DNA from 4 places in the Prosthecodimorpha staleyi genome. Region 3 is predicted to be linked to each of the others. Evidence: riboswitches for the same ligand, from Rfam matches in the RefSeq annotation. Region 3 holds a riboswitch; each other region holds the start of a gene.

Region 1 (6,998 bases), on a different contig from region 3:
GCGCGGCGCCCGGCCCGATCCCCATCAGGCCGGCATCGGCAAGCGGATTGCGCAGATAGCCCTGCAGGGCGGCTCCCGAGAGGCCGAGCGCGGCACCGATCGAGACCGACAGGATCGCCCGCGGCAGCCGGATCTCGCGCATCACGATCGAGATCACGCCGTCGTCGACGACCAGGGCCGCCAGAGCCCGCAAGGGTGCGAGTCCCGCCGCGCCGATCGTCAGCGAGACCGCCGCCAGGGCGAGTGTCAGCACGCCGAGGAGCGGGAGAAGCCAGCGCTCCGGCACCGATAGGGTCATGGCCGGGCCTCGATGTCCGCCGCGATGCCGGGTCCGGGAGCGCCGCTGCCGTCGGCGGCGGGCGGGCGGGCGGCCGCCATGCGGTCGGCGAGTGCGCGCAATTGTCGGACCGCTTCCAGCGTGAAGGGGCCGCCGCAAATGGTCAGTCGGTCGGGCAGTACAGTGACGCCGGTGGCCGAGCGGATCGCGGCCAGAAGGGCCGGGTGCCGGTAGCTGGCGTGGGCGAGCGCCGGGCCGCCGGGATCGGGAGCCTCTCCGATCACCGCATCGGGAGCGGCGACAACAAGGCGCTCCAACGGCAGCAGTCCGACGCCGACGACACCGATTTCCGCGGCCAGATTGCGCCAGCCGGCGGCGGCCAGGACCGCATCGACCAGGCTGTCGCGCCCGGCGGTGCCGGAGGCCCCGAAATAGACGGCGGCGAGCGGCGACGCGGCCGTCCGGGGGCGCGCCAGGACGGCCAGATCGGCCTCGAAGCGCGCCAGCAGGTCCTCCGCTGCGGCCTCCCGGTCCAGCAACGCACCCATGCGCCGGATGTGCCGGCGGATGTCGTCGAGGGACTGTTCGGGCGGAAACGCCTCGACGCGGATGCCCAGCCGCCGCAGCATGTCGAGGCTCTGGCGGGTCGTGTAGGTGCCGGCGAGCACGAGGTCCGGCCGGAGAAGATAGATCTCCTCCGCCGTCCCGCCATTCGCCGGAATCCTCTGCGCGGCCTCGGCCAGCGCCGCCATGGTCGGGTCATGGGCGAGCCTCGAGACGGAAACCAGCTGACCCGGCGCCGCCAGGAGCAGCGCCAGCTGATCCGTGCACAGATTGACCGAGACGACGCGCCGGGGCGGTTCGGCGGCCTCGAGGCGCACTGCGGCCGTCATGGACAGCACCATGCCCAGTATCGCCGCCGCTGCCGTGCCCCGCCGCATCATTCGGCCCGCCTCAGAACCGCGCCGACAGGCCGGCATAGACCGAGGCGCCGGGCGTGCCGTAGCCCCACACGGTCTGATAGCGCTGGTCGAGCAGGTTGCGGCCGCGCAGGGTCAGGTCGAAGGTGTCGGTCAGCCGGTAGGTCACCGTCGCGTCGAGCAGGAAATAGGCGGGCAGCTTGCGCACCGGCGAACTGAAGTCCGGCAGGATGACCGAATAGTCCGTGTCGCGCATGTCGTCGACCCAGGTTCCACGCACCGAGACCGTCGTCCTTTCGATCGCCGTCACCGTGGCGCCGACGGTCGCCTTGTGGCGCGGCACGCGCAGGAGCGGCGAGCCGTCCGCCTGTTCGGCTTGCGTGAAGGTGTAGCTGCCGTCGAGGGCGAGCCAGTCGAGCGCCTGGACCTTGCCGGCGAGTTCGATGCCGCGCCGCTGGCTCAGGCCCGGCACCTGCAGGTAGCGGTAGGCGCCGACGCCGGTATCGTAGGCGAACTGAATCAGATCCCGCGTGTCCAGCTTGAAGACCGTCGCCGAAAGGGTCAGCCGACCGTCCCAGAAACTCTGGTCGATGCCGGCGTCCAGGCTGCGGCTCTCCTCCGGCTTCAGGGACCGGTTGCCGTAGATCGGTGCGAACAGTTCGTAGGCCGAGGGCGGGCGGAAGCCGGTGCCCCAGCTGGCGCGCACCTTGGTGCCCTCGAACAGACGGTAGGCCGCCGTCGCCCGCGCGGTCGGATGGTCGCCGAAGGTCGAATGATGGTCGTTGCGCAGCGCGCCGGTCAGGGTCAGGCCGGCGATCGGTTCCAGCGAGGCCTGCGCGAAGGCGCCGGCATTGTCGATCGTCCCCGACAGACCCTCGGAAGAGCGTGCCGTCTCGCGCGCGTAGTCGGCTCCGAACGAGAAGGCCAGCATGTCGTTCAGCCGGAAGCTGCCGAGATATTCGAGCTTCGTCCGGTCGCCGTCGTAATGGCCCGGATAGCCGCCCCAAGTGGTGCTCTGGGTGTCGTAGTGCTGGATCGCCAAGGTGTTCTTCCAGCGCCCGTCCATCAGATCGAGATCGGCACCGACGCGAATGCCGGCATCCTCGCCGATGGTCCGGTTGCGCGGCGTGCCCTTGACCTCGTCGGTCGGACCGACACCCCAGACGAAATCGTCGAAGGCGCTGTCGTGGCGGCTGTAGCGCAAGGCGCCAAACACCCGGAATGCCTCGTTCAGACGCGTGGCGGCATTGGCCGAGAAGGTGGTGTTGTCGTATCCGTCCTTCTCGCGATTGCCGGCGCGGGAATCGGCCGACGAGATGCCGTCGGTCTTGGCCCGCTCGATCGAGATGTTGACCTCGCTGGAATCGGTCGCCGCCGAGAGGCCGTAGCGCCCGGACACGGTTCCGAAGGATCCGACCTCGACGGCGGCGCGGTGGCTGACGCCGGGACCGTCGGCCCGGCGCGTGGTGATGTCGATCACGCCGGCGACCGCCGTGCCGCCATAGAGCGCCGATTGCGAACCGCACAGGATCTCGATCCGCTCGACATCGCCGACCAGCATGTGCTCCAGCGCGGCCGCGGTCTGCGTCTTGGTCGGATCGGACACCTCGATGCCATCGATCCGGACCATGATGTAGGCGGCGTTGGCGCCGCGCATCATCACGGAGGTCAGACCGCCGGGACCGCCGATCTGGGCGAAATTCAAGCCGGGCACGCGGTCGAGGTAGTCCTTGACGTAGGTCTCCCGGGCGCGCTCCAGCGTGGCTCGGTCGATCACCGTGACCGCCGAGCCGACCTTGGCGGCATCGGTCGGCGTGCGGTTCGCCGACACCACGATGGTGCCGAGATCGAGCTTTTTATCCTGGGCGGCGTCCTGGGCCGACGCCGGCCCGCCGCATGCGCAGATCGCTGCGGCCGCCAACAGGGCGCGGCGGTGCCTGTTCATAGTTCCGTGCATTCATGCCCCCTTGCGGCCGCACCGAAGCGGCGGGCCGCAGCCGATCGACGGCAGCGCCGAGGCCGCGTCGGTTCCAACACCGGTGTCGCGCGGAATCGGGGGAGAGCGGAGCGATGGGCGGATAAGTCCACCCGCCTGCGGCCCGTCCCGGCACCGGCGACACGTCTCATGTCACCCGCTCGGAACGGCCGCGATCCGGCGCCCCACGCGCCGGGATCAGGAGTGACGGAAGGGGCAGGTCTCCTGGCTTGCGGGTCACGGCCTTGTCTCCCGCCTTCCCGACGGCGCGGAGGCCGTCAGTGGCTTCGGGGAGAGGGCTCGCCGCTCACAGTTGCGGGGGCAGCTGCGGATTTGCCGTGCCCGTCCGGAGACGGTCTCGGCTCACCGACATTCCCTTTTCATCCGTCTTGCGACGGAACCTCTTCACGAAATCGAGAGTGCGCATGGCGGCCGGGAGAGTCAAGCCGCCGGTCGGCCCATGCTCGCAGTCCTGCCGTGCATCGGAAGCGCCGGACTGAGCCGCGGATTGCGGCAGCATTGCCGAGGTGCTCATAAGAAAAGCCGCCCATTGCTGGGCGGCTTTCCGGATGCGATCGAACCTTGCGGTCCGTTCGGATCACTTGTTCTGCGTATAGGTGACCTTGCCGTCGGCACCCTTGTTCCAGGTGTACATCACGTAGTCGACGGTGGTGCGGTCACCCTTCTTGTCGTAGGAGATGTCGCCGAGCACGGTCTTGAAGGTCATGCCCGAATGCATCGCGTCGGCGATCTTCTTCGGGTCGAGCGAGTTGGCCTTCTCGGCCGCCTGCTTCATGATCTGCACGGCCGCATAGGAGTAGAGCGTGTAGGCCTGCGGATCGAAGTTCTTGGCCTTGAACTTGGCAACCACGTCCTTGGCGGCCGGGTTGTTGCGCGGATCCGGGCCGAACGACATCAGGGTGCCGATCACGCCGTCGCCGCCGATCGAGGCGAACTCGTCGTCGGTGATGCCGTCGCCGGACATCATCACGGTCTTCAGGCCCTGGTCGCGCATCTGGCGCACGATCAGGCCGCCTTCGGTGTGCAGGCCACCCCACATCAGGATGTCGGCGCCCGACGCCTTGATCTTGGAGACCAGCGCCGAATAGTCCTTCTCGCCGGTGTTCACGCCTTCGTACAGGACTTCCTTGATGCCGTCCTTGTTCATGAAGCCCTTGGCAGCGTCGGCGAGACCCTGGCCATAGGTGGTCTTGTCATGAACGACGGCGATCTTCTTGCCCTTGAAGTGCTGCTTGGCGTAGTCCGCCCACAGCCGGCCCTGCTGGTCGTCGCGGCCGCAGGTGCGGAACACGTTCCAGAGGCCACGCTCGGTGATCTTCGGGTTGGTGGCCGACGGGGTGACGGTCAGGATGCCGTTCTCCGCATAGACCTCGGACGCCGGCATGGTGACACCGGAGTTGAAGTGGCCGACCACCAGCTTGATGCCGTCGCCGACGAACTTGTTGGCGACCGAGACGCCCTGCTTCGGATCGGAGACGTCGTCGCCGACCGACAGCACGATCTTCTGGCCGAGGATGCCGCCGGCGGCGTTGATGTCTTCGACGGCCTGCTCGGTGCCGTTCTTGAGCTGGGCGCCGAACGCGGCGTTCGGACCCGTGATCGGGCCGGCGACGCCGAGCTTGATGTCGGCATGGGCCATGCCGGCGAAGGCCATCGAGGCCGCCAGGACGGTGCTGGCCAACCAGATCTTCTTCATGGAAATGCTCCTCTCCACAGTTTGCTCCAGGCCCTCGCCGATCCCCGATCGGCCGTGGGCCTCCTCCCATTCGGCGGTCCGAGGCCGGACCGCGTTGATCGCAGTCGCCGCCCTCGGATCCCCCGGGTTCCGAACCAGTCCGCGAAGGCCGGAGGCGCTTTGGCCGTCTGGCCGAAACGCCATGGTCCTGCCTTCGGATTTCGGCGGGGCTCTGTCCGGTTCCAGGCAGAAGCAGGCGCTTCTCTCCCAGCCCGTTATCCCCAGCCGACGGTCCCACCCGCTGGGGCGCGATCCTTGCCCGAAATCAACGAGTTGTCACCCGAAAAACGGCTTTCCCGGACGAATCTCGTGCGACGGTGAAGATCGCCCCTCAGACGCGGCTGCGCCAGCTGAGCGGGCCCAGCGGCGCGTAGAGCCAGTTGTATTTCGTCACCATCTGGCGCGTCCGCATCTGGCGGTATCCGATCGCCGCGAACACCTGCGCGACCGCCATGTCGACCAGATAGAATTGCGCCGAAAGAAGCGTGCCGCCGAACAGCGCGAAGTGCAGGTAGCGGACGACCGCGCCGAGCACCAGCATGTAGAGGAAGACGGTCCAGTAGGGCCGCCAGGTCGAGGCGCAGGCCTTGCCCGTCATCCAGGCGGCCCAGCCGCCCATCACCACCGTCACGGCGAGGAACAGCCGGATGCTTTCCTCTTCGTAGAGAACGCCCTGGAGCTTTTCCATGGGACCCTTACCGGTTGCGGATCGACATGCGATCCCCTGATCGTTCGACGCGGCTGGCGGTCAGTGGCGGCCGCCTTCCAGATAGGCAGCGCGGACTTCCGGCCGCTCCAGCAGTTCCTTGCCGGAACCGCTCATGGTGATGACGCCGTTGACCATCACATAGCCGCGATGGGCAAGCTTCAGCGCGTGGAAGGCGTTCTGCTCGACCAGGAACACGCTCAGTCCCTCGGTGCGGTTCAGATCGCGGATCGCGTCGAAGATCAGCTTCACCACCAGCGGCGCCAGGCCGAGCGAGGGCTCGTCGAGCAGCAGCAGCTTCGGACGCGACATCAGCGCGCGGGCGATGGCCAGCATCTGCTGTTCGCCGCCCGACAGTGTGCCGCCGCGCTGGTTGATGCGCTCCTTGAGGCGCGGGAACAGGTCGAAGACCCGCTTCAGATCCTCGTCCATATGGGCGAAGTCGTTGATCGCCGCGCCCATCTGGAGGTTTTCCATGACCGACATGCGCGGGAAGATGCGCCGGCCCTCGGGGGACTGGGCGATGCGCATGCGGGCGATCTCATGCGTCGGCATCCGAGAGATGTCGGCGCCCTGATAGACGATCTTGCCTTCGCGCGCCCGCGGGTTGCCGAAGATGGTCATCATCAGGGTGGATTTGCCGGCGCCGTTGGCGCCGATCAGCGTAACGATCTCGCCCTCGTTCACATCGAGATCCACGCCCTTCAGCGCGATGATCTTGCCGTAGTAGGTCTTCACGCCGCGGATGGACAGGAGCGGTTCAGTCACGACAGAACCTCCGCCTCGACGGCTTCGACTTCTTCATCCGAGACGCCCAGATAGGCCGCAATGACCTTCGGGTCGTTGCGGACGAAATCGGGCTTTCCGTCGGAAATCTTGGTGCCGTAGTCGAGCACCACGACATGGTCGGAAATCTCCATGACCACCGACATGTCGTGCTCGATCAGGAGGATCGAGGTGCCGTCCTTCTCGCGGATGCCGAGCAGCAGCGCATTGAGTTCGGCGCTCTCGCGCGGATTGAGGCCAGCGGCCGGCTCGTCGAGACAGAGCAGGACCGGCTCGGTGCACATGGCGCGCGCGATCTCCAGGCGGCGCTGCGCGCCGTAGGGCAAGTCGCCAGCCGGGTCGTCGGCCCGGTCCATCAGGTCGATCCGGTCGAGCCAGTATTTGGCCTTCTCGATCGAGGCCTTCTCGGCCTTGCGGTAGGCCGGCAGGCCAAGCAGCCCGAGCACCGTGAAGCCGGACGCCGTCATCAGCGCATTGTGCTGGGCGACCAGCAGGTTCTCCAGCACCGTCATGCCCGAGAACAGGCGGATGTTCTGGAAGGTCCGCGCCACCTTGGCGTGGGCGGAGACCTCGAAATC
Region 2 (6,998 bases), on a different contig from region 3:
TCCAAGTACCGGGCCGTGACCGGCACCATCAACTGGGCCGAGAGCCTGTCGATCCACGAGCAGGACTTCATGGAGCGCAGCCACCTGATGGGCAAGGCGCTCAAGGACAAGATGACGTCCGGCTTCACGGTCCGGGCCGTCGACTATGTCGCCGCCACCCGCTACCGGCGCCAGCTCGCGGTCACCACCGACGCGGTGATCCGGACGGTCGACGCGGTGCTGGCGCCCTGCACCTTCATCACGGCGCCGAGCTTCGAGGACCAGGAGCGGCTGGTGAAATTCACCTTCGGCTCGGCCACCTCGATCTTCAACGTCACCGGCCATCCGGCCATCTCGATCCCGACCGGCTTCGACCGCGACGGCATGCCGACCTCGGCGCAGATCGTCGGCCGCTACTTCGACGAGGCGACCACCTACCGGGTCGCCCGCGCCCTCGAGAAGGCCGCCGGCACGCGCGGCCTGCGCCCCGCTCTCTGACGCCCGTCCCGCAACCGTCCGCCCTTTCGAGGAGACCGCCATGTCCGACCATCCTGCCTGGACCCAGGACGAGATCAACGCCTTCGCGGCCCGCTACGGACTCTTCAATCTGACGCCCGAGCATCTCGCGCGCATGCGCGAACTGGCCGATCGCGTCTCGGCCGCCGGCCGCGCCATCCCGCGCATGCCGTCCAAGGGCGACGAGCCGGCCAGCACCTTCCGCGTTCCCCTGGCCTGAAAGACGAGGATCCGACCATGAATGCTCCGGTGAAATCTCCGACGCAGCCCTGGCAGATGTCGGCGGCGGAAGCCTCGGCCCTGATCCAGGCGCGTGCCCTCAGCGCCGAGGAGCTGACCCGCTCCTGCCTCGACCGCATCGCCGCCCGCAATGCCGACGTGAAGGCCTGGGTCTGGCTCGATCCCGAACGCGCGATCCGCAAGGCCAAGGAACTCGACAAGGTGCAGATCCATGCCGGCGCGAAGAGTCGCCTGCACGGCATCCCCTTCGGCGTCAAGGACATGATCGACACGGCCGAGATGCCGACGACCAACAACTCACCGATCTATCCCGACAACCAGCCGTCCCACGACGCGCAGGTCGTCCGCATCATGAAGGCGGCCGGGGCCTTCGTGATGGGCAAGTGCGACACGGTCGAATTCGCCGCCGGCGGCCGCAAGGCGCTGACCCGCAACCCGTACGACTTCGCCCGCACGCCGGGCGGCTCGTCCTCCGGCTCGGGTGCGGCGGTAGGCGACGGCCAGGTGCCGATCGCCTTCGGCACCCAGACGGGCGGCTCGCATATCCGGCCGGCCAGCTTCAATGGCGCCTACGGCATCAAGCCGACCCACAACACCTTTTCCTGGTCGGGGGCACGCCATCTCTCGCCGACGCTCGACACGCTCGGCTGGTACGGCCGATCCGTCGAGGATCTGGTCCTGGTCGCCGAGGCTGCCCGGATGGTCGGCATCGACGCCATGCCGGACGTTTCCGTCAAGGGGCTGAAGGTCGGCTTTTCCAGGACCCACAATTGGCCGAAGGCCGAGGAGGGCACGGTCGGCGCCATGGAGCGGGCGGTCCGCCTGCTGACCGAGGCCGGGGCGATCGTCACCGACCTCGATCTGCCGGAACCCTTCGCCGATCTGAATACCGCCCAGCATATCGTCATGAACGGCGAAGGACGGGTGCAGTTCCTGGCCGACTATGTCCAGAACTACGAACTGCTGCACGAGGACTTCCGCAAGAAGGTCGAGAATTTCGAGGCCATCACCCCGGAGAAGCTGCTCTGGGCCTTGGATCTCGCGGCCGCCTGCCGCCCGGTCTTCGACAAGCTGTTCGGGCCGGAACTGGACGTGATCCTGACGCCTTCGGCCTGCGGTGAGGCGCCGTTCAAGCCGTCCGAGACGACCGGCGACCCCGCCTTCAACTCGATGTGGACGCTGCTTCACGTCCCGACCGTCAACATTCCCGGCCATCTCGGTCCGAACGGCCTGCCGGTCGGCGTGACGCTCGCCGGACCCCGCTTCGGCGATGCGCGGCTTCTGGCAATCGCCAAGGCGGTCGCACCGGTGCTCGATCCGAAGGCCGCCTGAGCGCATCCCGGCCGGGCCGTCGCCCGGCCGGACCATCGTCTGGTCGGGCCATCGTCCGGTCGGGGCTGCCGGCACGCGCGTGGTGCGCCGGGTCGCGGAATCGCTGCGGAGGTTCCGTATCGTTTCGGCCGTGCTCGATCGGAAGATAACATTCTTGTGATTCGGTCGTGATCGTTCTGTCCGAAGAAGACGGAATTCAGTCCGTGGTCATGATCCTGCGATCTTGATGGCAACGGTAAGCTGTGATCCGATCACGCATTTTCAATGCTCAAGTATTCTATTAAAATCATCGCGAACGGCCGGTCAGGCCTGCTCATAACTGCCGAATAACCGATGATGTAAGGAAAATAACAGCTCCGAACGACCATCCTCCTGTCGTTGCGGAAGGCGCCGGCCTGTTCGGCTCCCGGGCGGGCGACGCGAAAAGGAGGGGAACGCGATGCATTCGAAGATCGGTCTTGCGACAATGGCGCTGGGCGCGGCGGTGGCACTTGCGGCGATGGCCGCGGCGCCGTCGGAGGCGCTCGCCAAGAAGGGCGGCAACAGCGGCAGTGGCGGTGGCGGCGGCAGCAGCGGCGACGTGCGCTACACCTGCCGCGCGACCGGCGCGCCCGACATCAGCATGCAGGCGCGCTGGGAGGTGAAGAAGGGCCGCAAGCGCTTCCGCGTCGAGTTCGAGGCCGCCACGGGCGGCGCCTATACGGTCGGCCAGATCATGACCGTCGCGGTCGGACCGGTCGAGACCGCGCTCGACGTGGGGTCCGCGGCGCTTGAGGTGATCGGCGCCGATCTGGTCTTCGAACTGGGCTTCGACAGCAAGGCGCAATCGGGCGGCGACAATCTCGCGTTCCCGCCGAATTTCCCGACCATCACGGCCGCGACCGACGTGACCGTGAAGACCGGCGGCGCCGCGGTCCTCGGCTGCACGCTGCGCTGAAGCCCGTCCGGTCCGGATCGAGGCGATTCGGACATGCACCGGACATTCGAATCCTCGGGACGGGCGGGATCCGTCCGTCCCGGTCGATCCTCAAGCTGAGGATCAGGCCGGCTGATGCAGGCGGAGATTGAACAGGGGGCCGGTCGAGTAGCGGTGCAGGGCCTTGGCCACGGCCAGAATGCCGAGGTCGGCGAGCGGTTCGATGATGATCACGCTCATATAGGCCACCCCGAAGGTGGAAACCTCCGCGACGGTCTCCGCCGTGAAGCCGTGGCCGTAGAAGGCCCAGAAGGCGACCCAGCACACGATGCCGCCTTGAAACAGCGTCGAGAGCGCCAGCGCCTGGGAGTATTTCAGGTCGACATAGGGCGTCGCCGGGGCAATGATCCGTCGCGCCATGAGGCTGATGGCATAGAGCGGAACCAGCAGCGTCGTGACGTTCATGCCGTATTGCGGCAGGTCGGCCGGGGCGAAGAACAGGCCCTGGATCAGGAGCCCGGCCGCCAGGCCGATCGCTGCGGCACCGGCGCCGAACAGCAGAAGAAGGGTCGAGCCGAGGATCAGATGGACTTCGGAGACGCCGACCGGGTGGTGCGGCAGAACCTCGAAGAACGAAAAGACGAGGCCGGTCGTCACGAGCGAGCGCAAGGCCAGCGGCAGAAGGCCGGTCGAGCGGGCGTCGTCGGCGGCCATCCTCGCGGCGAGACCGAAGGACGCCACGGCCGTGGCATAGCTGAGAACGAGCTTGGCGCCGTCGACGACGCCGGGTTCGATATGCATGGGTCTTCCCCTGGGCCGTGCCCGCCGCACGGTCGATATGGATGGAACGGTGCGAGGGCAGGGTGGCACCGACCGAGGCAGGTTTCCCGGCTCGCGGCACTCGTCCCGCCACCCCTTCCCAGCCTTCGGCCAGTGGGATTCGTGGCAGACCGTCGCTTACGGTCGCGGGGGCGGCTGCGGCTTCGGATCGCTCCTCACCGCATTCCCTCTCGGGCGGACAAAATCCACCCTCACCTTGGTTCTCAGATTATTCACGCCTCGACCGGGCGCGGCAAGACATCGATCGGGGTGATGTAGCTATCGTAAAGATGTCCGGTTTTCGTAGCTCGTAATCTGTCCGCTTCGTTCTTGATTTACCCCGGGGAATTTGGCCGTCGTGGAAGCGTGTCGCGCGGCCTCGGCGATGGTGATGCGTACGTCCGCCACATCTCGTCCCCTCCAATCGATACAATCTGGAATATATAAATTAACGAAAGACAGTCTCTGGTCAGATTACAAGCTTGCCACATTAGTGAACGTACCACTTGTGGATTTAATGGATGATGTGATATTATATAACCTAGTAAATTCAAAAGAGTATTCCATGGTAAATCTCGAATTCCACACTGTAATCAAATTCCTAGGGGTTCTTCGCTCCTGGGACCCTGACATGCCGTTCCAGCAGGTCCAGACCCTTCTCCTGGTCTCGATGTACCCTGGTATCACCTTGTCAGAGCTTGCCGACCGCCTGGAAATTGCACAGTCCTCGGCCAGCCGGAACGTTGCGGCTCTTGGTAAAGTGCATCGTCTTCAGAAAGAAGGCCTCGACTTTGTCGAGGCTATTGAAGATCCGAGTGAGAGGAGGCGCAAGATTTGTTTCCTGACTGAGCGTGGTCACCGTGAAGTTCTCGGCCTAATGCGGATGCTCTACCCAGATTTCAACTTCGATGCTGGGCCGACTGCGAAAGAGCGGATCGACAACGTCATGTCTTCGCTCAGGAAGCGTCGGTAGCGTTGGTGCCGGCGCTCGGGCTCGAACCGAGACGCTGTTACGCGAGAGGTTTTGAGACCCTCGTGTCTACCAGTTCCACCACGGAGGCTATACGACGGGTATTTCTGTTGGACTAGTAGGTTAATGGTAATGTCCCGCTGGGTGGTGTAGCTGGACGGTAGCGAAGCGGCCCGCCTGAGCGCCGTCACCAGTGCCGTATCGGGCGGGGAGCATTTGTGATCGGTCTGGGCGCGTGCGGTCAGCAGGGTGGGGTAACCGCAGCAGCCGGCGCGCTTCCGACACTTGGTAGGGGGCAGTCCAGCCCCGATCAGGCCGGTGCGAGCTTGCGCTCGGCAATGGCCACCCAGACGGCGGCGCCGAGCGGCAGGGCGGCGTCGTTGAAGTCGTAGCGCGGGGAATGCAGGCCGGCCGTGTGGTTCGGCGTACCCTGGCCGACCCACAGATAGGCGCCCGGCCGCTCGTTGAGCATGAAGGCGAAGTCCTCGGCCCCCATGCTCGGCTCGACCGTCTCCTCGATGGCGAGGCCCGGCATGTCGCGCAGCACGCCCTGGACGAAGCGCGCCTCGTCGGCGTCGTTGATGGTCGCCGGATAGCGGCGCTGGTAGTCGATCGTCACCGTGCAGCCCATCGCGGCGGCGACGCCCTCGGCGATCGCGCGCAGCCGGGTTTCGATCAGGTCGCCGACGGCCGGGTCGAACCAGCGCACGGTGCCGGTCATCCGGCAGGAATCCGGGATCACGTTCCAGGCGTCGCCGCCGTGGACGGTGGTCACGGAGACAACCGAGGAGGCCATCGGCGAGACGTTGCGCGACGCGATGGTCTGCAGCGCGCTGCCGATCTGGAACAGGCAGGCGATCGGGTCGACGCCCTGGTGGGGCATGCCGCCATGGGCGCCGCGACCGGTCACGGTGATGTCGAAGATGCCGAAGGCCGCCATCATCGCGCCGGTGGTCAGGCCGGCGCGGCCGAGCGGCAGGCCCGGCCAGTTGTGCATGCCGAACACCGAATCGACCGGGAATTCGCGGAACAGGCCGTCGGCGATCATGCGCGCCGCGCCGCCCTCGTTCTCCTCGGCCGGCTGGAAGATGAAATGCACCGTGCCGTCGATCGTTTCGCTGCGGGCGAGGCGGCGGGCGGCGGCGAGCAGCATGGCCATGTGGCCGTCATGCCCGCAGGCATGCATGCGCCCCGGCCGCGTCGACGCGTAGGCGACGCCGGTCGCCTCCTCGATGGCCAGCGCATCCATGTCGGACCGCAGGCCGATGACGCGCGAAGAGGTGCCGCGCCGCAGCGTGCCGACCACGCCGGTGCCGCCAAGGCCGGTGCGGACTTCGAGGCCGAATTCCTTCAGCCGGGCCGCCACGAAGGCCGAGGTGTCGTGCTCCTCGTAAGCGATCTCGGGGATCCGATGCAGGGCCCGCCGCCAGGTGACGGCATCCTCGATCTCCTCGTTGGAAAAGACGACGGGGGGCATGGCGTTCATGGCGGAGCCTTCGGTTCGGACGGCGAGATGGACTGGGCGATGGAGTCGGAAGGAGGTCTTGTCGCTCGGACAAATCCGTCCGGCGGCCTGCGGCCTAGTCGGCCGGCTTCATGCGATAGCGGAAGTCGCAGCGCTTGGCACCCTGCATCAGGGTTCCGGTGCGGGTCAGCTCCATGTTCGGATTGTAGCCGGTGCAGAACTCGCCGTCGCGATTGCAGGACAGGAGATGACCGATCTCGCCGAGCCCCATCTCCCGATACATCTCCGCATAGCGGCAGCGGACCACATCGAATTCCAGCGTCTCGGGTGTCGCGGTCTTCACCTCGATGGTCAGGGCATCGTTGGCGGTCCAGTTCGGCAGGATGGCGGCGAAATCGGCGAAGTCCGGGTCGTGGCCGAGCTCGGCGCGGAACTTGGCACCCTGCGCGATGGCCGAGCGCGACACCGCCGCCCCGATGGTGGCGCGGGCGGTCTCCGGGCCGTGGCTCTCGGTCAAAACGTCATAGACGTGCTTCAGGATCTCCGCCTCGATGCGGCGCCGTTCGATGATCGGAAGCATGCTGGCTCCTCCTGGTTCGGAAGCGGGGCGGCCTCTGCGGCGGGCAAGGGCCGGTCGCGTCAGTGGACATGGCCGCCCAGATAGGCCTCGACGATGCGCGGGTCGCCGGCGAGATCGGCGGACGGTCCCTCGATGACGATCCGGCCGCCCTCCATCACGGCGGCACGGTCGGCGATGCGCA
Region 3 (6,998 bases):
GGCCAGTTCGACGACGAAGCTGTCGAAATCGTCGTGGTCGTGATCGGCCTCGCCGTCGTGATGCGACGGCCGTGCGGCGAGATCGTCCTCCGCGGCGGCGCCGAGGCCGAGCAGCACGGCGGCGTCGATCTTGCCGTCGCGGGTCGCCACGATCTTGACCGCGCGCGGGATGGCGGCGCCGATCTCCGCGCCGATGCGGCCGACCTCGTCGGTGGCGATCAGATCGGCCTTGTTGAGGATGATCAGGTCGGCGCACAGGAGCTGGTCCTCGTAGACCTCCTCGAGCGGATTGTCGTGGTCGACGGCCTCGTCGGCCGCCCGCTGGGCCTGCACGGCCTCGGGATCGTCGGCGAAACGGCCGTCCGACACCGCCGCGGCATCGACCACCGCGATGACGCCGTCGACGGTCAGCCGCGCACGCACCGGCGGCCAGTCGAAGGCCTTGACCAGCGGCTTCGGCAGGGCCAGGCCCGAGGTCTCGACGATGATGTGGTCCGGCCGGTTCGGATGGGCGAGCAGCGCCTCGATGGCCGGCACGAAGTCGTCGGCCACGGTGCAGCACAGGCAGCCATTGGCCAATTCGACAATATTCTCCTCCGGGCAAGATTCGACCCCGCAGGCCTTCAGGATCTCGCCGTCGACGCCGACATCGCCGAATTCGTTGACGATCAGCGCCAGCCGGCGGCCGCGCACGGTCTCCAGAACGTGCCGGATCAGCGTGGTCTTGCCGGCACCCAGGAACCCGGTGACGATGGTCACCGGAACCTTGGCGAGAGAAGGCGTGGGAGGGTTCATTCTGCGGCCTCGGCGGGGGCGGGGATGGGCGGGATGCGGGCGACGACGCCCTTTTTCAGCGCGTCGGGGCGTTCCTTCCAGGGGATCAGCCCGTCCGGCGCGGCGCGATACTGTTCGGCGGCGGCGAGGATGCGTCCGGCCGCCGCGTCGGTGGTCTCGGCGAAATCGCCATAGACGTAGGTCCACTTGCCGGGCGCTGAGAACCCGATCGTGACCGGGCGCTTGCACACGCTCAGGCATTCGACCGGCAGTACCGTCACACCCGGCGCGCCCTCGGCGGCGGCCGCGAGCGCACGGGCCAGGCGGGCGCCGGAGCGCTCGTCGCGCGGTTCGCCGGGCTCGTCGGCCCGGCGACAATTGGCGCAGACCAGGATGGTGACCGTCGTGTCGACCATGTCGCGCCCCTTCTCGCCCTGGTCAGGCACGGTGCGCCGACCGCTCCCAGATCATGCCGACCGCGCAGGCAATCAGCATCCACATCGCGGCCGTCAGTGCCAGCGAGGAGGCAGCGAAGTGGGCCGCCAGCTCGGCCGGGACCGTGCTCTCGTACTTGGCCGGATGCGGCGCGCCGACCAGATGCGGGATCGCGATCAGGATCAGGCTGCCGATCCGCGCCCCGATCGAGTGCAGGCGGAGCAGGCCGTAAAGGCCGGCCGCGCTCGCCGCTGCAGCGCCGATCCACCAGACCTGGCGGGCGACCAGATCGCCGGCCGCCGAGCCCGGCAGTTCCGGGGCGAGCCCCAGCCCGGTCGCAAGTCCGGTCGCCGCGAAGGCCGCCGCGCCCCAGCCGACCGCGCTGCGCACCGTGATCCGGTCGCCGGCGATCAGCATGCCGGCGATCAGCACCAGGGCCCAGCCGATCGAGGTCAGGATGGTGGCCAGCGCGGTCACCGCCGTGCGCTGCCAGCCGTCCTCGGGCTTCCAGCCCTCGCCGGCCTCGGCCGGGGCGGCGCTCGCATCGGTCGCGGTGGCGGCCGGCGTGCCGTGATTGTGGGCGACCCGCACCGAACCCTCCGGCAGGGCACGACCGGCCAGGACATCGCCGACCGAACCATGGCCCGGCACGGCGCCGTGCTGGTGCGGGGTGGCGGTCTCGTAGGTCTCCGCCACCAGAATCAGGGGCGTGGTTGTGACGTGCTGCAGGACCGCCGTCGCAAGTCCTGCCGCGAGGCCGGCCAACAGGCCGACCCACAGCACCCGTCCGAGCATGACGATCAGGCCGTCAGTGGCAGGGGAAATTCATGGCGTGGCGCGAATCGTGCGCCGCGTTGTGCAGCAGCTCCGGATGCGCGAAGCCGGTCGTGAAGACCAGCGCGAGGCCCATCAGCGCGGCGACCGCGGCGGCCTTGAGGGCGGCAACGCGATCGAGACCCGATTCGGCGAGGCCGGTTTCGGTGCTGGCGGTCGTGGCGGCGGCGATGCTGACGGTCATGGTCTTCTCCTCTCCGCCCCTCCGGCGGACCTGGATGGATCGGATGCGCCGGCAGGTCTCCTGGCTTGCGGGTCGTCGCCGAGGCCGCCGCCTTCCCGACCCCGAGGGACCAGTGGCGTTCGGCGGCACAGCTCACCGCTTACAGTTGCGGGGGCAGCTGCGGGTTCGCCCGTCGAGCCGAGGCCCTTCCGGGATCACCGCATTCCCTTTTCACCCTCGTCCGAATGAGGGACCAACGCATCGTCGTTTATGAGCGCCGCATCCCGTTCCTGTCAATCGTCCCCGAAGCCCCGATCCCGCGATGCCGGCGTTGCGACGGGTCGCGTCGCCTGCCGGCTTGCCGGGGCGGCGGCGTCGTGGTCTTCAGGCAGGCGAGGAGACCGCCATGACCGATGAGACCGAGGACGAAGCCCGCCACCGCGCCAAGATGGCCAAGCGCAAGGCGGTCCAGGATGCCGAGGTGGCGTCCAAGACCATCGCCGAAAAGGGCCTGCTGATCGTCCATACCGGCCCCGGCAAGGGCAAGTCGACGGCCGCCTTCGGCCTCGTCATGCGCGCGCTCGGCCATGGCTGGACGGTCGGCGTGGTGCAGTTCATCAAGGGCGCCTGGGACACCGGCGAGCGGCATGCGCTCGACCGCTTCGGCGAACAGGTGCGCTGGCATTCGATGGGCGAGGGCTTCACATGGGAGACCCAGGACCGCGCCCGCGACGTGGCCGCCGCCACCCGCGCCTTCGACAAGGCGCGCGAGTTGATGGCCGATCCGGCGATCCGCCTCCTGGTCCTCGACGAACTGAACATCGCGCTCCGCTACGACTACCTCCCGCTCGCCGAGGTGATCGAGACCCTGAAGGCCCGCCGGCCGGATCTGACGGTCGTGGTCACGGGGCGCAACGCCAAGCCGGAGCTGATCGAGGCGGCCGACACGGTCACCGAGATGACCCTGGTCAAGCATCACTTCGCCGCCGGCGTGAAGGCCCAGCAGGGGATCGAATTCTGATGGACAGTATCGGGGAGGCCGGCGGGGCGGTCGCGTCCGACGCACCGGGCGCGTCAGGCGCGGTCGTGCTTCACGGCGGCGATCTGGCGACTGCCCGCCGCCTCCATCCTCAGGCACCGGAACCGTGGATCGACCTCTCCACCGGCATCAATCCGGTGCCCTATCCGGTCGGCGCGATCGCCGTCGAGGCCTGGACGCGCCTGCCCGGCCGGGACGCGGCCGACCGGCTGATCGCCGCGGCCCGGGTCGCCTATGGGGCCGGACCGGAAACCGCCATCGTGGCGGCGCCCGGCACGCAGGCCCTGATCCAGCGTCTGCCGGACCTGCTGCCGGGACCCGATGTCCGCGTCCTCGGCTTCACCTACCAGGAGCACGAGGCGGTCTGGCGGCGGGCCGGGCGCCGGGTCGAGCGGGTCGCCGAGGCTCCCGCGCTGGTCGGCGCCGATGTGGCCGTGATCGTCAATCCGAACAATCCGGACGGCCGGCTGATCGCGCCGGCGGCGCTCGCGGAGATCGCGCGCGCCGTCGTGGCGGCCGGCGGCACACTGGTGGTCGACGAAGCCTTCATGGACGTGATCCGGCCCGAACCCGGATCGTTTCCGGCCGGCCTCCTGCCGCTCCGGCCGGCGGGGACCTTGGTGCTGCGCTCCTTCGGCAAGGCCTATGGGCTGGCCGGCCTGCGCCTCGGCTTCGCGCTCGGCGATGCCGCGCTGGTCACACGCCTCGGCGCCGCCCTCGGCCCCTGGGCGGTGCCGGGGCCGGCGCTCGAGATCGGGGCGCGGGCACTCGCCGATCGGGCCTGGCTCGAAGTCGCCACCGCGCGGCTGGAGGCCGATGCGGCACGGCTCGATCGCCTGCTCGTCGGAGCCGGCTGCACGATCGTCGGCGGCACGCCGCTGTTCCGGCTCGCCCGCCATGACGACGCGGCGAACCTGCATCACCGGCTCGCGCAGGCCGGCATCCTGACCCGCGCCTTCGCCGAGCCGACCTGGCTGCGCTTCGGCCTGCCCGGATCAGAAGCGGCCTGGACGCGGCTCGCGGCTGCGCTCGCGGTCCGACCGGGCGCCGGGAAGCATGCTTCAGAATGAATGTCTGCATGCGTTGCGTGAGCGTCGTAACGTCAGCATAGTCTGATCCCGGGGGATGCGGTCTTCGGGAGAGACCCGGCCATGATGTGGATTTTCTCGGGCTCCGTCGCCATTGCGATCGGGCTCTATCTCTTTTTCCGCCACGGCTCGGCATCCGACACCGGGCGTGCCGCGGCGGGGCCGCAGAACCCGGTGCTGGCGCTGATGGCCGGCCTCGGGCGCGGCGTGATCGGGCTCGGCTTCATCGCGCTCGGCCTCCTGATGCTGGCCAACACATCCTTCGTTTACGTCGCGGCCGATCAGGTCGGGCATCTCAAGCGGGTCTATGCCTTCCAGGAGCTGCCGCCCGGCCATGTCGTCGCGCTGCCGGGCCAGAAGGGGCCGCAGGCGACCGTGCTCGGCCCCGGCTTCCACGTCATCCCCTTCGTGCGCGTGCTCTACCAGATCGAGGAACTGCCGCTGGTCGACGTGCCCGAGGGCTATTACGGCCAGGTCACCGCGGTCGACGGCGCGCCGATGCCGGCCGGCATGTTCATGGCGCCGACCATCCCGGACGACCGGCTCGCCGAGATGCTCGATGCGGAGAGCTTCCTGCGCAAGGGCGGCTATCGCGGCCCCCAGGAGACGGTGCTGAAACCCGGCTCCTACCGGCTGAACCGCTATCTGTTCGACGTGAAGGTCGACAAGGACACGCCCGCCACGCTGATCCCGGCCGGCCATGTCGGCGTGGTCAAGTCCAACGTCGCGACCCCCGGCGTCGTCTGCCGCGAGGAGCGCGTCACGGCCGCGCCGGTGGTCGGGGGGCAGGCGACGCCGGCGGTGGTGCAGGTGCCGAGTTCGGAGAGCCTGTCGGTGCCGCTGGTGCCGCGCGGCTGCGTCGGCATCTGGAAGGAGCCGCTGCTGCCCGGCGCCTTCTACATGAACAAGCGCGCCTATGAGGTCACCCTGGTCGATACCCGCGTGCAGACCTGGGAGTTCAAGGGCGGCTACCTCAAGCGCGCGGTCGATCTGTCGGTCGACCAGCAGGGCAACATCCGCCAGAACGAACGCTCGTCGAACGAGCCGGTGCCCCAGAGCGCCGCCGACCGCGCGGTCTTCGTCAAGATCGAGGGCTGGGACATCCCGATCGAACTGCGCGTCCTGGTCCAGGTCGATCCGCAGGACGCACCGATCGTGGTCGGCAGCGTCGGCGGCCTGCGCGAGATTGAGGACCGCATCCTGGTCCCGGCGATCCGCTCGGTGGTCAGGACCGTCTCCGGCTCGGCGATCCGCGTGCCCGTGCGCAACGCCGACGGATCGCTGGCCCAGCCGGCGCGTTTCGAGGTCCGTTCCACGCGCGTGCTCGACCTGATCGAGAACCGCGAGGCGATCGAGCAGACCATCGCGTCGATCATCCGCGTGGAAGGCCGCAAGGCCGGCGTCGACATCCGCGAGATCCGGCTTGGCGAGCCCTCCATCCCGCCCGAAATCCTGATCCCCCGGCTGCGCCAGCAACTCGCCGACCAGCTGTCGCAATCCTATGTCCGCGAGACGGCGGCCCAGACCAAGCGCATCGAGACCGAGCAGGCGCGCGCCACCGCCAACGAGCAGCCGCGCCTGGTGGAGAGCCAGATCGCCGTGCAGGTCGCCGGCCAGCGCGAACAGGAGCGCGAGGCCCTCGGCCGCGCCGAGCGCAAGTTCCTGGAAGAGCTGGCCAAGGGCCAGATGGCCCAGGCCGGCGTGCTCGGTCAGGACCGGGTCGCCATGCTGCAGGCGCTCGAGAAGGTGCTGCTGACCCTGGAACGCAAGCCCGAGATCGTCGGGCTGATCTCCCGGCTGGTGCCGCAGACGGTCGTCACCTCGGATGGGTCGGGCCTGTCCGGAGCGGCGGCGATTCTCGGCGGGGCACTGTCGGGCGCGCAACGCGGTGGGGCTCCGGCCGCTAAGCCCTGATCGCGCTGAAACGGGCGGGGCGGCTTTGGCCGATTTGAAAGTCGCCGGGGGACAACCCTTGGCCCGAACGGGGGCGGATCACTCCGCCTCCGCTGCGCTCCCGCTGCGCGGCAGTTCGACCCGAACGGTCAGGCCACCGCCCGGCGTCTCCGACAGCGCCAGCGTGCCGCGGTAGCTGGTGACCAGATCGTCGACGATGGAGAGGCCCAGCCCCGATCCCTGCACGGTCTCGTCGAGCCGGATGCCGCGCTTCAGCACCGCCTCGCGCCGGGCCTCCGGCACGCCGGGCCCGTCGTCGGCGACGACCACCTCGATACGCTCGCCGGCCGCCAGGGCGCTGACCTCGATCCGGCTGACGGCCCATTTGCGGGCATTGTCGAGGAGATTGCCGAGAATCTCGTTGGCGTCCTCGGGATGCAGCGGCGCCGTCAGCCCGGGCGGGATCTCGACCAGCCAGTCCAACTCGTCGCCACGCGGCAGGCGCTGCATCGCGCCGACCATGCGGTCGAGCGCGCGCGAGAGATCGAGCCGGTTCAGATAGGGCACCGCGGCGGCGCGCGAGCGGGCGAGTTCGCGCTCGACGAAGCGCGACAGGCCGGCGACCTCGATGTCGATCGCGTCGGCCGCCTCGGTCTCGCCGCGCTCGCGCAAGGAGCGCGATTCGGCCGACAGCACGGCGAGCGGGGTCTTCAGGCCATGGGCGAGGTCGCCGGCGCGTGCGCGGGCCCGCTCCACCGCCTGTTCCTGCGCG
Region 4 (6,998 bases), on a different contig from region 3:
CGGCCAGGCCGTGTCGTCGGGCTGCATCCGCCTGTTCAACCACGACATCATCGACCTGCACCGGCGCGTGCCGGTCGGCAGCCGGGTCGTGGTGCGCCCGAGCCGGATGGCCTGAGGTCCCGCCCGCCACGGGCGGGCGGCGCTCAGAAGCTCGGCGGCGTGCAGGCGGAGACCAGGACCAGGTCGCCGTCGCCGACATTGCGGAAGGCATGCGGTCGGCGGCTGTCGAACAGATAGGCGTCGCCCGGGCCGAGCACGAAGCGCTCGCCGTCGACATCGAGCTGCATGAGGCCGCGGATCACGATGCCGGCCTCCTCGCCCTGATGGGTCAGCATGGTCTTGCCGGATTCCGCGCCCGGCCGGTAGCGCTCGTGGATCATCTGCAGCGCGCGGCCCGACAGGTCCGAGCCGACCTGCCGGTAGGAGACCGCGCCGCCGGCCAGTTCGGTCAGTTCCTCGGCGCGGAACACCACCTTCTCGCGTTCCGGCTCCTCGGCCGAGAAGAACTGCGCAATGCCCATCGGAAAACCCGACAGCACCTGCTTCAGCGCCGCCACCGACGGGCTGACCCGGTTCGATTCGATCATCGACACGGTCGCATTGGAGACCCCGGCGCGTTTGGCCAGCGCGCGCTGCGAGAGGCCGTGGCGGGCGCGCAGGTCGCGCAGGCGCAGGCCGATGTCGATATCGCCGTCCGATCCGTTCATGCGTTCAATATACGGAACGGGCTGAACAGCGCCAAGCCGTGGACCGGGCTTTGCCGGTCCGGTACTGTTCGCGATCTCGATCATGCGGCCGGAACCGGTTCCGGACGCGCGACATTCATGGCGGACGCCGGACGGATGGCGGCGCCGCGGGAGGTCCCGATGAACTACCAGCACCGCACCAACGATCTCGAAGCCTTCTGGATGCCCTTCTCGGCGAACCGGCAGTTCAAGAAGACGCCGCGCATGCTCGTCTCGGCCGATCGGATGCATTACCGCACCGATGACGGCCGCAGCGTGCTCGACGGCACCGCGGGTCTCTGGTGCTGCAATGCCGGCCACAACCGGCCGAAGATCGTCGAGGCGATCCGTGCCCAGGCCGGTGAGCTCGACTATGCGCCCGCCTTCCAGATGGGCCATCCGAAGGTGTTCGAATTCGCCTCCAAGGTGGTCAACATCGCGCCGGAAGGGTTCGACCATGTCTTCTTCACCAATTCCGGGTCGGAATCGGTCGAGACCGCGCTGAAGATGGCGATCGCCTATCACCGCGTGAAGGGCAACGGCTCCAAGTTCCGCCTGATCGGGCGCGAGCGCGGCTATCACGGCGTCAATTTCGGCGGCATCTCGGTCGGCGGCATCGTCTCCAACCGCAAGATGTTCGGCACGCTGCTGACCGGCGTCGACCATATTCGCCACACCCACGATCTCGCCCGCAACGCCTTCACCCGCGGCGAGCCCGAGCATGGCGCCGATCTCGCCGACGATCTGGAGCGTCTCGTCACCCTGCACGACGCTTCGACCATCGCGGCCGTGATCGTGGAGCCGGTCGCCGGCTCGACCGGCGTGCTGATTCCTCCGAAGGGCTATCTGCAGCGCCTGCGCGCGATCTGCGACAAGCACGACATCCTGCTGATCTTCGACGAAGTCATCACCGGTTTCGGCCGCCTCGGCACGCCCTTCGCGACCGATTATTTCGGCGTCTCGCCGGATATCATCGTGACCGCCAAGGGCATCACCAACGGCGTCATCCCGATGGGCGGCGTGTTCGTGAAGTCGAAGATCCACGACGCCTTCATGACCGGGCCGGAACACCTGATCGAGTTCTTCCACGGCTACACCTATTCGGGCAACCCGATCGCCTGCGCGGCCGGCCTCGGCACGCTGGAGACCTACAAGGAGGACGGCCTCCTGACCCGCGGCGCCGAACTCGCGCCCTATTGGGAGGACGCCCTGCAGTCGCTGAAGGGCCTGCCGCATGTCATCGACGTGCGCAATATCGGCCTGATCGGCGCCATCGAGCTGGAATCGATCCCGGGCGAACCGACCAAGCGCGCCTTCTCCTGCTTCCTCGACGCCTTCGAGCGCGGCATCCTGATCCGCACCACCGGCGACATCATCGCCCTGTCGCCGCCGCTGATCATCTCCAAGGCCGAGATCGACCAGCTGATCGGCACCCTCGCCCAGGTCCTCAAGGACTCGATCTGACGATCCGGGTCGGCGAGAGGTCGATTTCGCAAGATCTCCCAATGGCTTCCCCTTCTCCCCCAAGGGGGCGAAGGGGAAGGCGCCGAGGGGGCGGGGGGATGGCGAGAAGTCCAATTCGATGATCTCTCAAGAGCTTCCCCTTCTCCCCCTGAAGGGGGGAGAAGGTGCCCGCAGGGCGGATGAGGGGGACGGGATCGCAACCTACGCTGCTCAGGCGGTAGCGCCTCGATCTGCCTCGGACCGGTGGTGTGGAATCCGCTGCGGAATCCCCCCTCATCCGGCCTTCGGCCACCTTCTCCCCCAAGGGGGCGAAGGGGAAGGAGCCGCGGGGGCGGGGGGGATGGCGGGAGGGGATCTCCGGACGGCATCTTCCCTTCGCGCCCGCCCGGATGGCGGTGCGGCGCGCGCCTACCCGCCACGCTCCGTCACGGTCGCCCAGTCGAGGTCGAACCGGGCGAGGTATTTGCGCAGGCGGTCGGCGTCGTTGGAGGAGGCCTTGTCGAGACGCGAGGCGGCGAAGAGGGTCCGGCCAGCGGCGCTGAGGTTGGGGCTGTCGCGACAGATGCGGATCACCTCCGCCAGCTGGAAGCGGTCGAACGGGTCGATCCTGGCGAGCCGGTCGGCATCGAGCAGGCCGGCAAGCCGGGCTTCGGGGCCGTCGCGGCGCTGGCCGTGCCAGGTTGCCTTCAATCGGTCGATCTCCTCCTCGACCACCGCCTCGTCGATGCGGCCGCCCGGCGCGAGCGTTGCCATGCGGGTGATCGAGGCGCCGAGATCGCGGAAATTCGCCGACCACAGCGCGTCCGGCGACAGCGCGAAGGCCATGTAGCGGGCGCGCGCCTGCCGGTTGAAGGTGACGTTGACGCCTTCGCGCTCGGCGTGGCGCTTCAGTTCGAAGTCGACATTGGGTTCGATGTCCTCGCGCCGGTCCTTCAGGCCGGGCAGGTCGAAGGTCCAGAGATTGAGCCGGGCGAGCAGGTCCTCGCGGAAGCGACCGGCCGCCACGGCGGGGCCGAGATCGCGGTTGGTCCCGGCGATCAGCTGGAAGTCGCTGGCCGTCTCCCGGTCGGCGCCGACGGGCAGGAAGCGCTTGTCCTCGATGGCGCGCAGGCACATGGCCTGTTCGTCGGGACCGAGCTCGCCGATCTCGTCGAGAAACAGGATGCCGCCGTCGGCGCTTCTGAGGAGCCCGGCCCGCTCGGTCACGGCACCCGTGAAGGCGCCCTTGACATGGCCGAACAGGGTCGACATGGCACTGTCACCGCGCAGGGTCGCGCAATTGACCTCGACGAACGGCCCGGCGACCTGCCGCCGCGTCTTCTTCAGATCGTAGATGCGCCGGGCGAGCTGCGACTTGCCGGCCCCGGTCGGCCCGGTCAGCAGGAGCGGCGCACGCGAGCGCAGCGCGACCTGCTCGATGCGGTCGATCATCCGGTTGAAGGCCGGATTGCGGGTGGCGATGCCGGATTTCAGGAAGGATGTCGCCTCGATGGCTTCGGCCTGGAACCGTCGCGCGATCCGGTCGTAGCGGGAGAGGTCGAGATCCGTGATGGTGTAGCCGCCCGGCGCGCCGTCCTTCCAGCGCTTCGGCGGCGTCAGCTGGATGATGCGACCCGGCACATAGTGGGCTTCGGCCAGAAGGAACCAGCAGATCTGCGCCACATGGGTGCCGGTGGTGATGTTGACGAGGTAATCCTCGGCGTCCGGCTCGAAAGGATAGGCACGGCAATAGTCGTGCAGCGCGGCGAAGACCTCCTCGAAATCCCAGGGGTCGGTCAGATTCATCTCGACCTGACGCACCTCGGTCGCCGGCGAGGCGGCCCGCATGTCGGCCGCCAGCGTTTCGGCCAGTTCGGCATGGCGGGCATCCCGCAACAGTTCATAACGGTCGATCGGCAGGCTCGGATGGCAACACATGGCGACGGTCGGCCGCCACTTGTCGAAGCGCCGGTCGGCGCGCCCGGCATCCAGCACGGTACCGACGAAGCCGAGCACGACGCGGCGTTTCGAAGAGGATTCGGACATGCGCGGGCTCCGCCTGGGGTCCGCGAGAGTAGCCGGGAAACGCCGCCCGTCCAGCACTCCGGCGGCCCGGCCCGCCGGCCCGGAGCAGCCGGTGCCGCCTGCAGGTCTGCCCTGCGCGGCCGTCGTCGGCGCCGATTCATCGCCGCCTGCGCATTGACCATGCGGGTCGGCCTCGCCTACGGTCGGGCGTCACGGTCCTTCGCGATCCCGTCGCGAAGGCTAAGAGGGAATCCGGTGCGTCCGTCACGGCGGACAATGCCGGAGCTGCCCCCGCAACTGTCGGCGGTGAGCCGGCGCTCCACCAACGTCACTGCATCGTCCGGGCAATCCGGACGGTGCGGGAAGACGGGGCGCCGGTCATGACCCGCGAGCCAGGAGACCTGCCGTGGCACGAGAAGAACCATGGTCCGGGCGGGGTGCACCGGCGGAGGCTTCGTCGACGACGCGCATCCGCTTCCCGCGGTTCTGCGTCCGCCGCCGCGCCATCCTGCCGCGCTCTCCGCCGCAACCGAGCGGAGGGCTCCATGACGGACATCGATCGCATTTCGGCCACTTGGTTTGCCGCGTCGGGGCGGGCCGTCCGCCGCAGGCGCGCCGCCCGGACCGCCCGGCCATTGCCGACTGCCGTGCCGTCGACGGCGGACACGGCGGCAGTTCTGCTCAGTCTCGCCGCCTCGGCCGAGAGCGAGACGGATTTGCGGCGTCTTGCCGCTGCGATGACGCCGGCTCTGCCTGAAGCGGAACTGACCGCCGCGCTCGACGAGGCGGCGTGGCGGGTCGCCCGGCTGATCGATCTGTGCCTTGCCGGTCCGACGCGGCCGTCCGCGGTCACCTGACGGCGCCGTCGGCATCACGGCAGGTTCTCGCGGAACACCACCTCGGAGCGGGCCGGCTCGACGCCGTCCTGGGCCGGACGGCCGGCGCGGATGTTGGCGAAGATCGAGACGCAGCTCATCAGCGACCCGTGCGGGTTCTGGGTGATCACTGCGTCCATGGTGCCGTCGACCAGCAGTTCGCGCACCTCCGGCGTCAGGCCGTGGCCGATCAGCACCACGTCGCTGTCGCGCCGGGCCTCCTTCAACGCCTTGGCGATGCCCTCCGGGCCGCCCCCGATGCAGTAGATGCCGGCGAGATCCGGATGCCGGGCGAGCAGCATCTTCGTCTGCCGATGGTTCTTGGCCTGGTCGTCGTAGCCCTCGCGCAGGCCGACCACCTCGACGGCCGGATAGGCCTCCTGGAACATGTGCAGGAAGCCCATCTCGCGCTCGCCATGGGCGCGGTAGCTGAGGCTGCCGGCGATCATCGCCACCTTGGCCGGGCGCGGGCCGATGAAGCGGGCCATCAGATAGGCCGCGGTGCGGCCGGCCGCCCGGTTGTCCAGTCCGACATAGGCGGCGCGGCGGGCATGGCCGATGTCGGAGATCAGCGTCACGGTCGGCACGCCGCGGTCGGCCAGGGCGTTGACCGCCTCGCGCACCGCCGGATGGTCGATCGCCATGAAGACGACGCCGTCGACATCGCGGCCGAGCTCCTTCAGGTGCCGGCCGAGCAGGTCCGGGTTGAAGCTCTCGATGAAGTCGACCCGCGCCCGCATGTTGAAGCCGGCGAGCTGGTCGGCCGCCCCCGAGATCAGGCGGCCGAGGCCGGCCAGGAAGCGGTTGGTGCCTGCGGGCAGGACGAAGGCGAGCCGCATCGGCTGCAGCGATGCGGCCGGATCGGGCGGCAGCTCGACCGCATAGCCGATTTCCGCCGCCGCCCGCATCACCCGCTGCACCGTCGGCGCCCGGACCCCGGGCCGTCCGTTCAGGACGCGATCGACGGTCGCCGTCGAGACACCCGACAGGCGTGCCACATCGGCGATGCGCGGCAGGCGGCTTTGGCGCGGCCGACCCGGGCGCGGCGGCGAGGGGGGTAAGTCCGGCATCGAGATCCGATCAAAATCCATCAAAAACGACGTTTGACGCGTTACACGATCAATACATATCGTGGAAGAGGATCAAGAACCATCATAATCAATCATAACCTTGAGGAACGTGCCCATGGCCATCCTGACCCGCCGCACCATTCTGAAGTCGCTGGCTGCCGCGCCGGCCGTCGTCGCTCTCGGCCGCCCGGGTATCGCCCGCGCCGCCGAATTCGATCTGAAATACGGCAACAATCTCCCGGTCACCCATCCGCTCAATGTGCGCGCCCAGGAGGCCGTCGAGCGGATCGCCCGCGAGACCAACGGCCGGGTCCAGATCCAGATCTTCCCGAACAACCAGCTCGGCGGCGACACGGACATGCTCTCGCAGGTCCGCAGCGGCGGCATCACCTTCTTCACGCCGTCCGCGCTGGTGATCGCCACCCTGGTGCCGGCGGCGGCGATCAACGCGGTCGGCTTCGCCTTCGCCGACTACGACCAGGTCTGGGGCGCGATGGACGGCAAGGTCGGCGCCCATGTCCGCGCCCAGATCGCCAAGGTCAACCTCTACGCCTTCGAGAAGATGTGGGACAACGGCTTCCGCCAGATGACCACCTCGGGCAAGCCGATCCAGACCGCCGCCGACATGGCCGGCCTCAAGATCCGCGTGCCGGTCAGCCCGCTGTCGATCTCGATGTTCAAGGGCCTCGGCGCCGCGCCGGCCAGCCTGCAATTCTCCGAGGTCTATTCCGCGCTGCAGACCAAGGTGGTCGACGCCCAGGAGAATCCGCTGCCGATCATCCAAGTGGCCAAGCTCTACGAGGTGCAGAAGGCCTGCGCCCTGTCGAACCACATCTGGGACGGCTTCTGGTTCATCGCCA

What was found. Region 3 has a riboswitch for cobalamin ahead of KL771_RS25475 (CbtB domain-containing protein). Riboswitches for the same ligand answer to the same signal wherever they lie in the genome.
Region 1: it holds a riboswitch for cobalamin, as region 3 does, so the genes downstream of both, KL771_RS01755 (TonB-dependent receptor plug domain-containing protein) here and KL771_RS25475 (CbtB domain-containing protein) in region 3, are expected to answer to the same signal.
Region 2: it holds a riboswitch for cobalamin, as region 3 does, so the genes downstream of both, KL771_RS09465 (energy-coupling factor ABC transporter permease) here and KL771_RS25475 (CbtB domain-containing protein) in region 3, are expected to answer to the same signal.
Region 4: it holds a riboswitch for cobalamin, as region 3 does, so the genes downstream of both, KL771_RS20040 (hypothetical protein) here and KL771_RS25475 (CbtB domain-containing protein) in region 3, are expected to answer to the same signal.

The regions. Positions count from the first base shown of each region.
Region 1 covers NZ_JAHHZF010000001.1:411,538-418,535, reverse strand. The annotation lists gene KL771_RS01765 (FecCD family ABC transporter permease) at 1-298, opposite strand, end outside; gene KL771_RS01760 (ABC transporter substrate-binding protein) at 295-1,182, opposite strand; gene KL771_RS01755 (TonB-dependent receptor plug domain-containing protein) at 1,232-3,142, opposite strand; cobalamin riboswitch at 3,371-3,592, opposite strand; gene KL771_RS01750 (branched-chain amino acid ABC transporter substrate-binding protein) at 3,771-4,889, opposite strand; gene KL771_RS01745 (DUF6867 family protein) at 5,260-5,616, opposite strand; gene KL771_RS01740 (ABC transporter ATP-binding protein) at 5,677-6,402, opposite strand; gene KL771_RS01735 (ABC transporter ATP-binding protein) at 6,399-6,998, opposite strand, start outside.
Region 2 covers NZ_JAHHZF010000004.1:227,343-234,340, reverse strand. The annotation lists gene KL771_RS09485 (amidase) at 1-477, shown strand, start outside; gene KL771_RS09480 (hypothetical protein) at 518-715, shown strand; gene KL771_RS09475 (amidase) at 733-2,067, shown strand; gene KL771_RS09470 (hypothetical protein) at 2,507-3,004, shown strand; gene KL771_RS09465 (energy-coupling factor ABC transporter permease) at 3,107-3,784, opposite strand; cobalamin riboswitch at 3,844-4,037, opposite strand; gene KL771_RS09460 (MarR family transcriptional regulator) at 4,434-4,775, shown strand; gene KL771_RS09455 (M20 aminoacylase family protein) at 5,083-6,258, opposite strand; gene KL771_RS09450 (L-2-amino-thiazoline-4-carboxylic acid hydrolase) at 6,353-6,817, opposite strand; gene KL771_RS09445 (ABC transporter ATP-binding protein) at 6,877-6,998, opposite strand, start outside.
Region 3 covers NZ_JAHHZF010000015.1:129,240-136,237, reverse strand. The annotation lists gene cobW (cobalamin biosynthesis protein CobW) at 1-795, opposite strand, end outside; gene KL771_RS25485 (DUF1636 domain-containing protein) at 792-1,220, opposite strand; gene KL771_RS25480 (CbtA family protein) at 1,213-2,004, opposite strand; gene KL771_RS25475 (CbtB domain-containing protein) at 2,018-2,227, opposite strand; cobalamin riboswitch at 2,261-2,479, opposite strand; gene cobO (cob(I)yrinic acid a,c-diamide adenosyltransferase) at 2,613-3,227, shown strand; gene cobD (threonine-phosphate decarboxylase CobD) at 3,227-4,315, shown strand; gene KL771_RS25460 (SPFH domain-containing protein) at 4,397-6,247, shown strand; gene KL771_RS25455 (sensor histidine kinase) at 6,326-6,998, opposite strand, start outside.
Region 4 covers NZ_JAHHZF010000010.1:161,543-168,540, reverse strand. The annotation lists gene KL771_RS20060 (L,D-transpeptidase) at 1-115, shown strand, start outside; gene KL771_RS20055 (cupin domain-containing protein) at 144-707, opposite strand; gene KL771_RS20050 (aspartate aminotransferase family protein) at 867-2,189, shown strand; gene rtcR (RNA repair transcriptional activator RtcR) at 2,598-4,214, opposite strand; cobalamin riboswitch at 4,390-4,616, shown strand; gene KL771_RS20040 (hypothetical protein) at 4,739-5,050, shown strand; gene KL771_RS20035 (LacI family DNA-binding transcriptional regulator) at 5,065-6,138, opposite strand; gene KL771_RS20030 (TRAP transporter substrate-binding protein) at 6,254-6,998, shown strand, end outside.